Limibacter armeniacum: one gene and its partner. The protein of the gene in region 2 interacts with the protein of the main gene of each other region in a pairwise test. Links are inferred from orthologs where the notes say so. Each region holds a gene or a part of one and is shown on either strand. Other genes may lie near its edges.

Region 1 (7,264 bases), 800 kb from region 2 along the record:
TGAAGAATCTGTTTTGAATCAATACCCACAGTTTTAGAACACGATCAGTATATAACATTGTTAGATTAACTCTCGATTCACTAACCTGAATTATTAACCCATTTATTACCACTATGAAAAGCCTAACTTTTAAAAAACACTCTCTCAAATTGTGTCCTGATCAATCCTATAAAACTGGTTTTAAACCAAAAGCCCCTCTTATTTGATCAGGCAACCTCCTCTTTATCATTTATGGTTTCTAATTGACCAGCAGCTCTGACAAGTTATTGGAGTTATTTTATGGTATTTGCGATTGAAGCCAGATTTCTATTCCAACCTGATTTATAAACTCATCTCCCGCATGAAAACACTTTACTCAGTTTTAATGTGTACCGCTTTGGTATGCTTGGTCAGTATTGCCAATGCTCAGAATGGTTTTATCAATATAAGTAGTGAAACAGTTTCCTCTCCAAAGAATGGTGTTTTTGGAAATGACTCCTTAGATGAATATATGCAGGGAAGTAGCAACTGGAGTGATTTAAACCAAGGGGGAGACGGGAAGTGGGATATTGCCGATCTATCAAGCAGTACCATTCCTTCAGAAGATATGGTATACCTTCAAGAGGTACTGGATACATGGGAAGGGGATGTTGTTTTTGTTGAAAACCCTTTGGTATTTAGTTCTTACCCTGTGTTGGGTTTTGAATTTGTTTATGAAGGCTCAGACCCCGTGTTGTTTATTCTGAATGACCAAATGAACATAGAGGATGGTAATGACATTTATTTGCCTGAAGGTTCTGCCATTTTGATATTATCTAGTGGAGAATTGGATGTTGAGTTCAGTATTTTTGGCTCAGGTATTCAGGCAGGTAGTGACAATTTACTTTACAGTGGCTTAATATCAGATCCTGCCCCAATAGGAGGGCCATTGCTTATCAATAAAGATGGAAATACTGTATTGCCAGTTGAGCTGATATATTTTTCAGCCAATGGAGTAAGTGAAGGTGTCCAACTTTCATGGGCTACAGCTTCAGAAGAAAATAATAGCCATTTTGAAATTGAAAGATCAACAGACGGTATTACCTACGAAAAGTTGGGAGAGGTCAAAGGGAGTGGGTATACGCAAATGAGGGTTGATTATGAGTTTATAGATAGTAATACACCTTCTGGAGATGTATTCTATAGACTGAAACAGGTAGATTATAATGGGCAGTATGAATATTTCCCTTTGGTATATCAAGATGTATCAACTACTAAATGGGAGATAGGTAATATCTCAAACCCTACTTCAGGAGGGTTTAACATAGAGTTGTTTACCCCTAAAGGTGATAGGTTTTACTTTAGGGTAATCGATCAGCAAGGGAGGATTTTATCTCAAAAAGAGGTTCAACTGTCAAGAGGGGCTACGGTGATTCAATTGGGAAATGATAAACCATATAAAGGATTTATAGTCATACAAGTGATTTCTGGTAACCAGAAACAAGTGCTGAAGCTTTTTCATAAATAGTACCAACACCATGATTATTTCTATATGTATAATTAAGAAGGGCAGCCGTTTGGCTGTCCTTTCTTTTTTACAACTTTTCTGTTGATTGATTGAATTATAAAGTGTTTTTCATAACGTTTCTGCATAACGAGTGCTGTGATAATGCTGAGAGTAGAAATAAGGATAATAATCTATATCTTTGTAATCGTTTGTGCTTGCTGTTTTGGCTATTCTATTAAGATGGAGTCAGCAGTAATAAATCAGCTTAGTAGAATTGATGAAATTCTAAAGCTGATATTAGCATTTAAATTGAACCAAGAATAATTTCAATACAAGGTCAGTAATCTGAATAATGACTCAATAGCAATTAATACCAACTGTTGAAGACTGACTACTATATTATTTTTCAGGTAACTGATAATTAACTGCTTACAACCTTATGGAAAACGGTAAGTTTGAAGACAAAAAGACCGAGGGGAATAGACCTGTTGCTGCCGATGACCAGTACGGAGGTGTCAGTGTAGATAAGTTCCAGAATGAGATTGACATGGATGGAGATATGCAGGACGGCGAAGAAGTAAAGTTCGACGAAATGCGTATCGATGTGGATATGGGACAGGCGCTGCTTCGCATTGACAAGTTTTTGGTAAATCGAATCCCAAATCTGTCTAGAAACAGAATTCAGGATGGAATCCGCGATGGAGATGTACTGGTAAATGGATTTCCAGTTAAACCTAATTATAAGGTTAGGGCTGGAGATGTTGTAATGGTAATAATGCCTCAGCAAAGAGGAGATACAGAAGTAGTACCTCAGAATATCCCTCTTAATGTTGTATATGAAGATGATGATTTGCTTGTGGTGAACAAGGAGCCGGGCATGGTCGTACACCCTGGGTTTAACAACTGGGATGGTACCTTGGTCAATGCATTGGTTTATCATTTTGGGCAGTTGCCAACTGCGTTCAATGCTGATGATAAGCCAGGGTTGGTTCACCGTATTGACAAAGACACTTCAGGGCTGCTGGTAGTTGCCAAGACTGAGCAGGCTATGAATCACTTGGCGAGACAGTTTTATGATCACTCAATTGAGCGTACCTACTATGCCTTGGTTTGGGGAGAGCCAGATGAGGAGCAAGGAACAGTCAAGAATTTTATAGGACGTAGTTTTTCGGATCGTCGTGTTAGTACAGTCCATGAAGAAGGAAACTATGGTAAGTTTGCTGTTACTCATTACAAGGTGCTGAAACGATTAAGATATGTATCGTTAGTGCAATGTAACCTTGAGACAGGACGTACGCACCAAATCCGTGTTCATATGAAGTACCTTGGGCATCCACTTTTTGGAGATGTGATGTATGGAGGTAACAGAATCCTTAAAGGGGTGAATACAGGTAAGTACAAGCAGTTTGTTGAAAATTGTTTTAGTATTTTACCAAGACAAGGACTTCACGCAAAGTCTTTAGGATTCGTCCATCCAAGAACAGGGAAATGGATGCAGTTTGATACCGAATTGCCAGAGGATTTGACAACTGTCTTGGAGAAGTGGGATAATTACCTGCAATACAATTAAGACACAAGGTGCATTTGCACTTTTCATATTTGAGCAGCTCTCTTTCATAAGGGAGCTGCTCTTATTTTTTAGGGTGAAATCCTCTTTTAAATTATGTAGAGATACAGTTGTATATAGCAGAGTAAATCGGGTGAAGTTGGTTGTGAAATTGAATTTTAACTATTTTTCACACTTATAGTTTCGCTTTGTTGACTGATTAAAGTGTTTTTTAACACTTATATTGTGGTTTGAAAATCAGGTCAATGCTGTGTTTGGTGGCATAACTACTCTTATAGCTTTCCATTTTGCTCCTAACGACATTAAGATATGCTGATATATATCATGTTTTTCTCTCATACTCAGCCCTATATTGTGTCGTATCTATTTTTATAACCAAATAATAGTTCTTACAAATGAGCTTTATCCAAAACATTCATGCAAGACAAATTCTTGACTCTAGAGGTAATCCTACTGTAGAAGTTGAGGTAATGACTGATAATGGTAAAATCGGCCGTGCTGCAGTACCTTCTGGTGCTTCAACTGGTGAGCACGAAGCAGTTGAGCTGAGAGACAAAGGCGATGCTTACTTGGGTAAAGCCGTTACTAAAGCGGTTGACAATGTAAATAGCATCATCGCTGAGGAGTTGATCGGTTACTCTGTATTCGAGCAGAACCTGATCGACGATATCATGATCAAGATTGACGGCACTGAAAATAAATCAAAGCTGGGTGCTAACGCCATTTTGGGTGTTTCACTGGCAGTAGCACATGCAGCAGCAGCAGAGTTGGGTCTTCCTCTTTACAGATACGTAGGTGGAGTTTCAGCAAACACGCTTCCTGTACCAATGATGAACATCATTAACGGTGGTTCTCACTCGGATGCTCCTATTGCTTTCCAAGAGTTTATGGTACAGCCTGTAAATGCACCAAACTTCACAAAAGCAATCCAAATGGGTTGTGAGGTATTCCATCACCTGAAAAAAGTAATCCACGATAGAGGCTTGAGCACTGCTGTAGGTGACGAAGGTGGTTTCGCTCCTGCATTTGATTCTACAGAGGATGCACTTGACAGTGTTCTTTTGGCTATCAGAAACGCTGGTTACGAGCCAGGTAAAGACATTACTATCGCGCTGGACTGTGCATCAGCTGAGTTCTACGTTGATGGTAAGTACGACTACACTAAATTCAACGATACTAAAGGTGGTGTGAAAACTCCAGCTGAGCAAGCTGAGTTCTTGGCACAGTTGGTAGACAAATACCCTATCACTTCAATCGAAGACGGTATGGATGAAAACGACTGGGAAGGTTGGAAAATCCTGACTGACAAAGTCGGTGACAAGTGCCAGTTGGTAGGTGATGACTTGTTTGTAACAAACGTGAAGCGTCTGTCTGAAGGTATCGAGAAAGGTATTGGTAACTCAATCCTGATTAAAGTAAACCAGATTGGTACACTTACGGAAACAATTGCAGCAGTAGATATGGCTCACAGAGCTGGTTATACTTCTGTAATGTCTCACAGATCAGGTGAAACTGAGGATACTACAATTGCAGACCTTGCAGTTGCTTTGAACTGTGGACAAATCAAGACAGGTTCAGCATCAAGATCTGACCGTATGGCTAAATACAACCAACTGCTTAGAATTGAGGAGTCTTTGGGCGAAGTAGCAAAATACCCGGGTTTCGCTGCTTTCAAGCAAAAATTTAGCTTCAACAAGTAATCTTCTCCTCTGAGAGGACAAAATAATATTAAAAGCCTGCCATTCCTTTAAAGCGAATGGTAGGCTTTTTTATATAGCGGGTGAATCGCTCGTTAGATGTCCGAATCAATAAAAATTGGTATGATTTTTATCTAACTTACAAGCTTTATACAAAAGGAACATAGTACAGTCCCGTGTAAAATCACATGGGGTTTTTTGTTTACTATTTTGTTAAAATGTTAATTTTTATAGATTTGTTCTAATCGAGTATTGCGTAATCATCGCCAAAACACATATTCACGTTGATTTTTGATTTTTTATTATGGCTAAAAGTATAGACGAAACAAAGTTAGAAAGAATTAAGCAGGCAACGATAGAAATGGTTGTAACCAAGGGATACGGAGGTGCTTCCGTTTCGTCTATCGCCAAAAGGGCACAGGTAGCAGACGGTTACCTATATAGACACTTTCCAAGTAAGCAGGCATTGGTGCAGTCACTTTATGCATCCCATATTGACGAATTCCGTCAACTGGTGTATGAAATGATGAATACCTACAATACGTTGGAAGAGATTCTGTTCAACTTCATTAATGCAATCTTTGAATTGACGAATGAAAATCCATCAAAAGCGATGTTCATCAATATGTTGATGAATGATTATACATTCTTGATGTCAAAGGATATGCGTTTGCGAATTCCTGAATCTTTTGAGAAGCTGTTGGATAAAGGAAAGGAGACAAAAGAAGTAGACGCTGGCATTTCAATAGAAGAGTTTACGGCAGTATTCCCTGCAATTCCAATTGAATATGCTTCGTCACGAGTAAAAAGAATCTTTTCAGATGAAAAGTTGACAAGTGATGATGCCCATAAAGTAACCACACTTTGTGTAAAGGCATTGAAGGGGTAATTCGAGTTTCTCTTCAGCCAAAAAAGCCTCAGAAGCAATTACGGACTTCTGAGACTTTTTCTATATAACAGTGTAGTGATATCAATCTTATTGAGAAGTAAGTTCTTCCAAATCCTCTTTACTCATTTTAATTAAGACAGGACTGTTGAACCTTCCCATTGCATAGGTAGAAGCCAAAATGCTAATGCCTCCATCTTCGGTAGTTGCGATGTCTTGTACATTGAAGTCATACCCTTCACCATAATATTGCTCCCCTAGTAAAGTTTGACTTTCCGGATCAAAGATGAGCAACTTGACTTGCTGACTATTGGTCGTGACTGCATAGCAGATAACATCTTTGCCTTGTAGTGTCGTCTTGCAGATAGCTACTTGGGAGTTGCTGATTTCTGGCAATCGACTTGTTTCTAGACTGGCAATACTGTTGTCTTGAACTGTTGCAATATTGATAGACGGACTAATGTTTGTTTCTAAGGGATCAAATACAGCAATAGCAAACTCATCGCCACTCACCTCGATTGCTGAGCGAATACCACTACTCAAACGGTTGCCAATTACGCTTCCTTTACGGACGCCATCAGCAGCGTTGACGAACATCAACGAAAATGAGAAGTTATAGAAACCATTGACGAGATACATACCATTAGCTTCTTCAACAAAAAATGGGAGTATATCAGTATTGCCTACCAACTGACTGAAAAGAGCGTCTTCTACATCTTCTTCAACAGACATATCTTCACTCCATACCTCTTGTCCATTTGCATTCATTTTCACAATCCTTGTGCTTCGGTTTGTTCGATTGTAGTGCTGAAGTACTATACCTCCATCAGTTGTCAATGTTGTTGCCAAAGGGTATTGGTAATCACTGAAATATTGGTTTGTGGTAAGGTCTCCAGATAGTAGGTCCACTGAAAGTATGTATGTGCCCAGTGATGCAGCATCCATACAGATAAAGTTTGCATCTGAACCATTAATCAAGATTTTACCTACGGGGTTTACATATTGTTGAGGAAGGAATTTCTCCCATTCCATTTCGCCTGATGCATTTGTTTTCAGTAAGTACCCACCATAAAAACTGGAAATGGTCTCATCAGGTGAACTGGAAGTACTTCTTGGAGACACACGGGCCAGTATCAGGTAGCCATTGTCAGCAGTCTGCGCATGCGCAATAGGGAAAACAGGGGTGTCTGTAGCTCTTTGAAATACTTTTAGAAAACGGTCTTCCGGCAGTGGAACTTCCTGCTCTTCGGTGCAGTTGCTGAATGAGATCACCAGCAATAGCAGCATGTAAAATATGTAATGGTATTTCATGTTAAATTCTTTTATCATATCACACATAATGTGTGCTGGTTATTTTCTCTTCTTTTTGCCTTTGTATGAATTCCTGTTGTAAACCTGTCCAATATGGTCAAGTGGGACAGCCATGCTGATTGAAACTTCAATGTTGCGCATGCTTAGGTCATCAGATATATCATAATAGCTAGAAACCAGCTCAAGGTTGTCGTATTTTCCATCAGGAGCTGTAATACCCATCATTGGCTGCTTGTAGTTAACCTCCAAAGACAGTCGTGTCGTGTAAAGGTCAAAACCAATACCTCCACCTGCTGTGTATCCCCAAAAGCTGTCATAGTATTGGTTGTCAATACCAA
Region 2 (7,338 bases):
TGATATCATGAAACCACAACTGACTCTGACACCAGAAGATCGCAGCAAGCTCGAAAAGCTGTATAAGTACGATACCTCCTCACGGGTACGCCTCCGTTCTCATGCAGTCCTGCTTTACGCCCAAGGCTTTAACTTTACACAGTTAACTGAGATCTTGCAAGTGAATAAAATCGAAACGGTTAGCCGTTGGATTCAGCATTGGCAACAGCACGGCTTTTCAGGTCTGTATGATAGCAAGCCACAGCAGCATCCCCGCAAAAGTTTCAAGGCGTCAGAGGAAAAAAAATCATTGATTTCCTAAAGGATGGCGTACAGCGCTTGTCAAGAGTTCAAACCTACATCAAGGAGCATTGTCAAAAGTGGGTGAAAGTCTCAACGCTACGACGTTGGATGAAGAAATGGGGTTACCGATGGAAAAGAAGCCGCAAAAGCTTGCTGCATAAACGGAATCAGGAAGACTTTGAAAAAGCCCACCAATGGCTGAATACACTTAAGAAAAAGGAGGAGCAGGGAAGAATCGATCTTTATTTCTTTGATGAAATGGGCGTCAACCTTATCCCAAGTGTGCCTTATGCATGGCAACTAAAAGGTAAAAGGATATTGCTTCCTTCCGTGCCAAGTGCAAATCTGACCGTACTCGGGTTTATGAGTAGAACACAATCATTCAAGTCTTTTCTCTTTCAAGGGGCTGCCAACTCTGAAATAGTTATTGAGTGCTTTGATCGCTTTGCCAGTGACATAATTCGTCCAACCATTGTCGTGTTAGACAATGCACCTACACATCGAAGTCATAGATTCAAGGAACAAATCGAAAAATGGAGGGATAAAGGACTTATACTCTTCTTTATCCCTCCTTATTCTCCTGAGCTTAATTTGATTGAAAGACTCTGGAAAGAAATAAAATATACATGGTTGCCTAAGTATGCTTATACCTCTAAACAAGACCTAGAAAAACAGATAATCTATATCCTTGAAAACATAGGAGAGAAATTCTCCATTTCATTTCAATAGTTGCTTAATATTGCGATTACTGCTTTTTAGTCTCTTTTGACCACACAAGCTCTCTGTTTTGGCGGTCTATGTTCAAGATGATTCTAAGAGGATTTGGGATGATTACCAGTTTGGTTGGTTTACCTAAATAATCATCAACCTCTACGAAAACGCCTTGGTCAAAAGTTACGTCATACTCAGGTCCCATTGCATTTTCGCCAGTCTGAACATATTGTTGGGCAATATAGCTCAACGGAGAAAGAACGTCGATGTCAGGGCATAGGTCATCATGTACGTCTGAAAGGATATCCTCAAGTGTGTCACCGTGATCATCTACAAAGTCGTCTTCCAAATCATGGAGCGCATCCTCAGTTTCGTCGTACTTTTCGTCCTCGTAGCTCAGTTGATTCAGTTCAGATCTTTTTTTAATGATTTCAATCAGCGCCTTTTCAATAGCTTCGGTGTTCATGGTCATAAGATGTCAGAGACATTTTTGTTGTGTGATAAATTGAGATTGATAGGAAATCGGTTATCATACTTGACAACGTGATTTCCTTAAATACATGGAGCAAAAGAATAGGATATAATGTCTTAGTCAATTGCTCCATGTTGGAAGTCCTAATGTCAGGACGATGATTACAAATATGTGATTTTATCAGAAAAGTTAAAAAAAGCGATGGATTAATCTGCCTTTTTTACAACCTGATAATTGTCATCTGTTCTTTGTTCGATCAGTATAGTAGCAGGGTCAATGCCCAATCCTTTGATCGCTTCATCAGTATAGTTTCTGACCGTGATCAGTTCTAGGTGATTCAAGGTAGAAATATAGAAATGGTCTGACAGCACATTGATCACACGCTGGATGTTGCTTTCATTGTAATCTACACAGATTGTGAATGAAAGTGCACTGTTGCGTGTCAGGTTCAGCTTAATATTGTACCTAGAAAGTTCATTGAAAACCACTCCCAAGTGTGCCTTGTTGACGTTTAGGAAGTCCTTTTCCTCAAAGCGCATCAGACATTGGTTTTTCTTGAAAATATAAGCCGTCTTGGTATTGTCTTTCATTTCCACATCCCCAATTACGGTACCGGGGTCACTAGGGTGTACAAATGACTTAACGTAAAGAGGAATGCCTTTTACCGCCAATGGGCGGATCGTTTTTGGGTGTATCACTGAGGCTCCATAGTAAGTCATTTCCGCTGCATATTTGTATGACAGCTTATCATATAGTGTCGCATCAGGAACACGTTTAGGATCAGCATTCATAATGCCGGGAACATCTTTCCAGATAGTCAACCCATCAGCATCAAGGCAATGTGCAAAAATGGCAGCACTGAAGTCAGAACCTTCACGTCCTAAAGTAGTAGTACGGTTGCTGATTGTTCCGCCAATGAAACCTTGAGTCAGGATTACTTGCTTATCAAGAATTGCAGGAAGTTCAGCTTTGATCATCTGCTCTGTCCAGTCATAATCCACTTGACCTTCTCTCCAAGTCTCACTTGTCTGAATGTAGATACGGGCATCAATAAATTGAGTCGGTACGTCCTCTTGATTCAGGTAAGCAGAAATGATATGTGATGAAATCAGCTCACCAAAAGATACGATTTGGTCATAAAGTTCATCCTTATCTTCGATACCTGATGTCAATTTCTTTTCCAGCAAGAAGAATAGTTGATCCAGCTGTTTGAAGATGGTAGCTTCTTGGTTGTTGAAAAGCTCACGAGAAATATCAAGGTGGAAATTGCGCATTTCCTCAATCAGCGGCTTGTAGTCATCACCCTTATGGTAAGCTTCCAGAATAGCTTCTAGACCATTCGTGGACTTGCCCATAGCAGATACAACAACCAGAAGGTTTCTTTTATCCGAATATTCGCTGATGATTGTCTTTACATTTCTAACAGCATCTGCATCTTTGATAGACGCTCCTCCAAACTTAAATACTTTCATTTTTTTTCAATTAAGGGCTTTGAATATTAAAAAAAGGGTGGGGTTGCTTCAATGGAGGTTATAGGGTGAAAAACAAGGATGTGTTGCCCTTAGACAACACACCCATTTTATGATTACTTATATCAGATCTTGATCTTTTCAATTGCCAGTTTCGGATTCTCGTTTTTGAAAACATAGCTACCAGCAACCAGAATCGAAGCACCTGCTTCTATCAGTTTGGCAGCGTTACCTTCATCCACGCCTCCATCAATTTGGATACGAGCTTTGCTGCCCTTCTCGTCGATCATCTTTTTCAGTGCCCTGATCTTGTCATAGGTCTTCTCTATGAACTTCTGACCACCAAAGCCAGGGTTCACAGACATCAGACAAACATAGTCAAGGTCTTCGATGATGTCTTCCAGAAGTGTAATAGAGGTATGAGGGTTTACTGCAACGCCTGCCCAACAGCCCAATTCTTTGATCTTTTGAATAGTTCTGTGTAGGTGTGTACAAGCCTCAATATGTACTGAGATCATCTCTGCACCTGCATTCTTGAATGCCTCCAAGTACTGATCAGGATTGTTGATCATCAGGTGAACATCAAGAGGTTTCTTTGCGTGACGGTTAATCGCTTCAGTCACAGGAATACCAAATGAAATGTTTGGCACAAATGCGCCATCCATAATATCGATATGAAACCAGTCAGCCTGGCTATCATTAATCATTTCCACATCGCGCTGTAAGTTGGCGAAATCAGCTGCCAGCACTGATGGTGCAATAATCGTTTTCATGCTCGTAGTCTTCAGTCTCGTTCAAATAATACGGCAAAGATAGTTGAATCGATGGGGGTTGTGCAAACATTCCAAGTAGTAATATGAATTTGTTAAGAATAGAGATTTTAAAAAAAGAATAAAAAAGTCTCAATCATTAGGTGATTGATGTATCTACAGTGTTGAATCTTGCTTACTTAACTTGCAATCGGTTGTTTGTATGAAAATGTATGGATGTTTGGGGAAAAGAATAGTACAATACCGATTTGGTATTAAGTCAGATTATTGCTTTTTTATTATTAATTAAATTTAAAATTGTAAACTTGTGAGAAACGAAAGGCTATTTGACCTAATGGTAAAGCATTAAAAGTACTATTAATGTCGTTTTACAGCTTTTTACTTGATGATTTGTAATATTCTGAGAGAGAAGCTGGATCGTTAACCCTATTAGGACAGTCTTTTGATATCAATTAAGCTATCTGTTGAGTGCGATAATAATATAAATAAGAAGAGGTCTTTCACTCAATTTTAAGTAGCCCAACGCTAAACTGAACTAACAAATATCATTTATCGTCCTTAAAAACATTACAACTTATTTTTTGACCATGAAGGAAACTAAACAGAAGCTCCCAAAACTGGTGGTGGATGATCCTTGGCTGGAGCCGCATGTGCAAGAGATCGAAAACAGAATAGACCGTTTTGTGAAGCTCAAAAGTGCCCTTGAACAGCACTATGGCTCAATCTACGACTTTGCTGGTGCCCACAAATTCCTAGGCTTCAACTATGACAAGGAAAGAAGAGGGTGGTACTACCGTGAGTGGGCGCCAAACGCTCATGCTCTTTTCTTGATAGGTGATTTTAATGGCTGGAATCGGAATAGTCACCCGCTTCATCAGATTGAAGGTGGAGTATGGGAAATCTTTCTTGATGATGATACTTATGCGCACTCACTCAAGCATAACAGCAAGATAAAAGTATTGGTACATGCTGCCAATGGAGCCGTGGAGCGGATTCCTGCCATGATGACAAGAGTTGGTCAGGACCCTGGTTCTCCTAACTTCTCTGGTTTATTCTGGAACCCTGAGACAGCGTTTTCATGGGAAGGGGATAGCTTTGACCCGACAAAAATAACGGAACCAATCATTTATGAATGCCATATTGGAATGGCAACAGAAAGTGGAGGTGTCGGGACATTCAAGGAGTTTGAAGACAATGTGCTTCCGAGAATTAAAGATCTCGGTTATAATACAATTCAAATGATGGCAGTGCAGGAGCACCCGTATTATGCCTCATTTGGATATCACGTATCCAGTTTCTTTGCGGTTTCTTCCCGTTTTGGAACACCTGAAGAGCTGAAAAGCTTAATTAAAAAAGCCCATAGTATGGGAATTGCAGTGGTGATGGACATTGTTCATTCACACGCTGTAAAGAACCTGAATGAAGGTCTGAATGAATATGATGGTACTGACTACCAGTATTTTCATGCAGGAGGGAAGGGAGATCACCCTGATTGGGACTCAAAAATTTTCAATTATGGAAAGTGGGAAGTAATACAGTTCTTACTTTCTAATGTCAGGTACTGGCTGGAGGAGTTCCGCTTTGACGGGTTCCGCTTTGATGGAGTTACTTCTATGCTTTATCATCATCATGGTCATGCAGGCTTTGCAAGCTATGATGATTATTTCGGAATGCAGGTTGACACTGAGGCTATCACTTATCTACAGTTAGCCAATGAGTTGGCTCATGAGGTAAGAAAAGGTGTGATGACCATTGCTGAGGATGTGAGTGGTATGCCTGGATTGGGTAGACCTGTCTTGGAAGGTGGACTAGGATTTGACTTCCGATTGGGAATGGGTATTCCTGATTTCTGGATTAAAATTCTTGAAGAGCAACGTGATGAAGATTGGAATGTGTGGGATTTCTGGAGTGTGATGGTTAACCGTCGTTGGAACGAAAAAACGATTGCATATGCAGAGTCTCATGATCAGGCTCTTGTGGGTGACAAAACGATCGCATTCTGGTTGATGGACAAGGAGATGTATGAAGGGATGGATAATGCTAGCGGCAATATTGTTGTCGATAGAGGAATTGCCTTGCATAAAATGATCCGATTCCTGACTTTATCTTTAGGTGGAGAGGGATACTTGACATTTATGGGTAATGAATTCGGACATCCAGAATGGGTTGACTTTCCAAGGGAAGGGAACAACTGGAGTTACCATTACGCAAGAAGACAGTGGTCATTGGCTGATAATGGATTCCTTCGTTATCAGAAGCTGAACAACTTCGAGAAAGCAATGATTGATCTTGCCAAGAAATATCATGTGTTGGCTCCTCAGGAAGCGAAAATTTTGAATATGGATGCAAACAACCATACCATAATATTCCAAAAAGGAGAGTTGGTTTATGTGTTCAATTTTGATCCTTCGAATTCGATACCTGATTATGAATTCAATATTCAAGATGGGGGAAGCTATGAGTTGATATTGGACTCGGATGCACCAGAATTTGGAGGTTTTGGACGTGTAAGTCACGGTTCAAGATTCTTTACTGACGAAAAACAGCACTTGAAAATCTATAATGTAAATAGAACAGTACAGGTTTTCCGAAAAGTTGACTAATCTCCATTAGGAGGTAGCTAAGAAGCTTCACATTAATTGTGAAGCTTTTTTTTATTCTCTATAAAATCATACATGAGCTGTATTGTGTATGATGTTCTGATTGAAATAACAATGATCTGAGTCAATTTGTTAACGGTTTTTTAACGATAATTATCAATAATTCAAGATCTGTTTTTATTTTTGTATGATAGAGATCAATTATTCAAGTAAGTTTCATTGACAATCCCAATTCAACATGAAGTGTCAAGTACAACGACGAATGCTCTTCACATTGAGCTTCATTTTTTCGGTAACTTTATCTTTTGCTCAGAACTATAATACCTCTAAGTTCAAGCAGTTAGATGAAGAACTGCCTACGCCAAACGTATACCGTACTGGTTCAGGTGCTCCTGGACATGAGTACTGGCAGCAGCGTGCTGATTACAGCATTAAAGCTGAACTGGATGAAAGTATCCACAGACTAAATGGTTCTGAAAAAATTACATACACTAACAACTCACCTGATGAGTTGACTTACCTGTGGGTGCAGTTGGATCAGAATATGCGTGCTACTGATTCTGATACTTATAAAATCAGCCAGAACCAACTGAGAGACAAAGCTACTGTTGATCAGATGGAGGGTATTGATGGCTATCCTGAGTATGATGGTGGTCACAAGATTCAACTTGTAAAGGATGCTAACGGTAAAGATCTGACTTATACAGTCAACAAGACAATGATGAGAGTAGATCTTCCGAAGCCTCTGAAAACAGGTGAGTCTTATACTTTCCAAATTGACTGGTACTACAACATCAATGACCGTAACCTGATGGGTGGTCGTGGTGGTTATGAGTACTTCCCTGAAGATGATAACACGATTTATACCATCACACAGTGGTTCCCAAGAATGGCTGTTTATGATGATGTAAATGGATGGCAGCACAAGCAATTCTTGGGCAGAGGAGAATTTGCATTGCCTTTCGGTGATTATGAAGTAGAAATTACAGTTCCTTCAGATCATATTGTTGCTTCAACAGGTGAGCTTAAGAATC

The links. Proteins that work in one complex are often made in the same cells at the same time.
Region 1: the proteins of rpe (region 2) and eno interact in binary tests that used the Escherichia coli proteins (3 or more experiments, as listed by UniProt). The link is inferred for Limibacter armeniacum from one-to-one orthologs.

Annotation. Positions count from the first base shown.
Region 1 is NZ_JBAJNO010000009.1:885,794-893,057, reverse strand. Bases 2,792-5,579 are described here. They hold eno (phosphopyruvate hydratase), read left to right. Parts: upstream 2,792-3,427; coding sequence 3,428-4,732; downstream 4,733-5,579. Other genes in these bases: V6R21_RS21440 (TetR/AcrR family transcriptional regulator), read left to right, coding at 5,034-5,579; V6R21_RS21450 (RluA family pseudouridine synthase), read left to right, coding at 2,792-3,035. Also shown: V6R21_RS21455 (hypothetical protein), read left to right, coding at 341-1,486; more of V6R21_RS21450, read left to right, coding at 2,013-2,791; more of V6R21_RS21440, read left to right, coding at 5,580-5,618; V6R21_RS21435 (hypothetical protein), read right to left, coding at 5,706-6,926; V6R21_RS21430 (porin family protein), read right to left, coding at 6,966-7,264. UniProt on the Escherichia coli protein: Catalyzes the reversible conversion of 2-phosphoglycerate (2-PG) into phosphoenolpyruvate (PEP). It is essential for the degradation of carbohydrates via glycolysis.
Region 2 is NZ_JBAJNO010000009.1:85,196-92,533, reverse strand. The notes cover bases 1,884-4,745. They hold rpe (ribulose-phosphate 3-epimerase), read right to left. Parts: upstream 3,708-4,745; coding sequence 3,060-3,707; downstream 1,884-3,059. Other genes in these bases: V6R21_RS18000 (alpha-amylase family glycosyl hydrolase), read left to right, coding at 4,292-4,745; V6R21_RS18010 (aspartate kinase), read right to left, coding at 1,884-2,937. Outside these bases: V6R21_RS18025 (helix-turn-helix domain-containing protein), read left to right, coding at 8-301; V6R21_RS18020 (IS630 family transposase), read left to right, coding at 319-1,011; V6R21_RS18015 (hypothetical protein), read right to left, coding at 1,028-1,459; more of V6R21_RS18010, read right to left, coding at 1,672-1,883; more of V6R21_RS18000, read left to right, coding at 4,746-6,307; V6R21_RS17995 (M1 family metallopeptidase), read left to right, coding at 6,543-7,338. UniProt on the Escherichia coli protein: Catalyzes the reversible epimerization of D-ribulose 5-phosphate to D-xylulose 5-phosphate.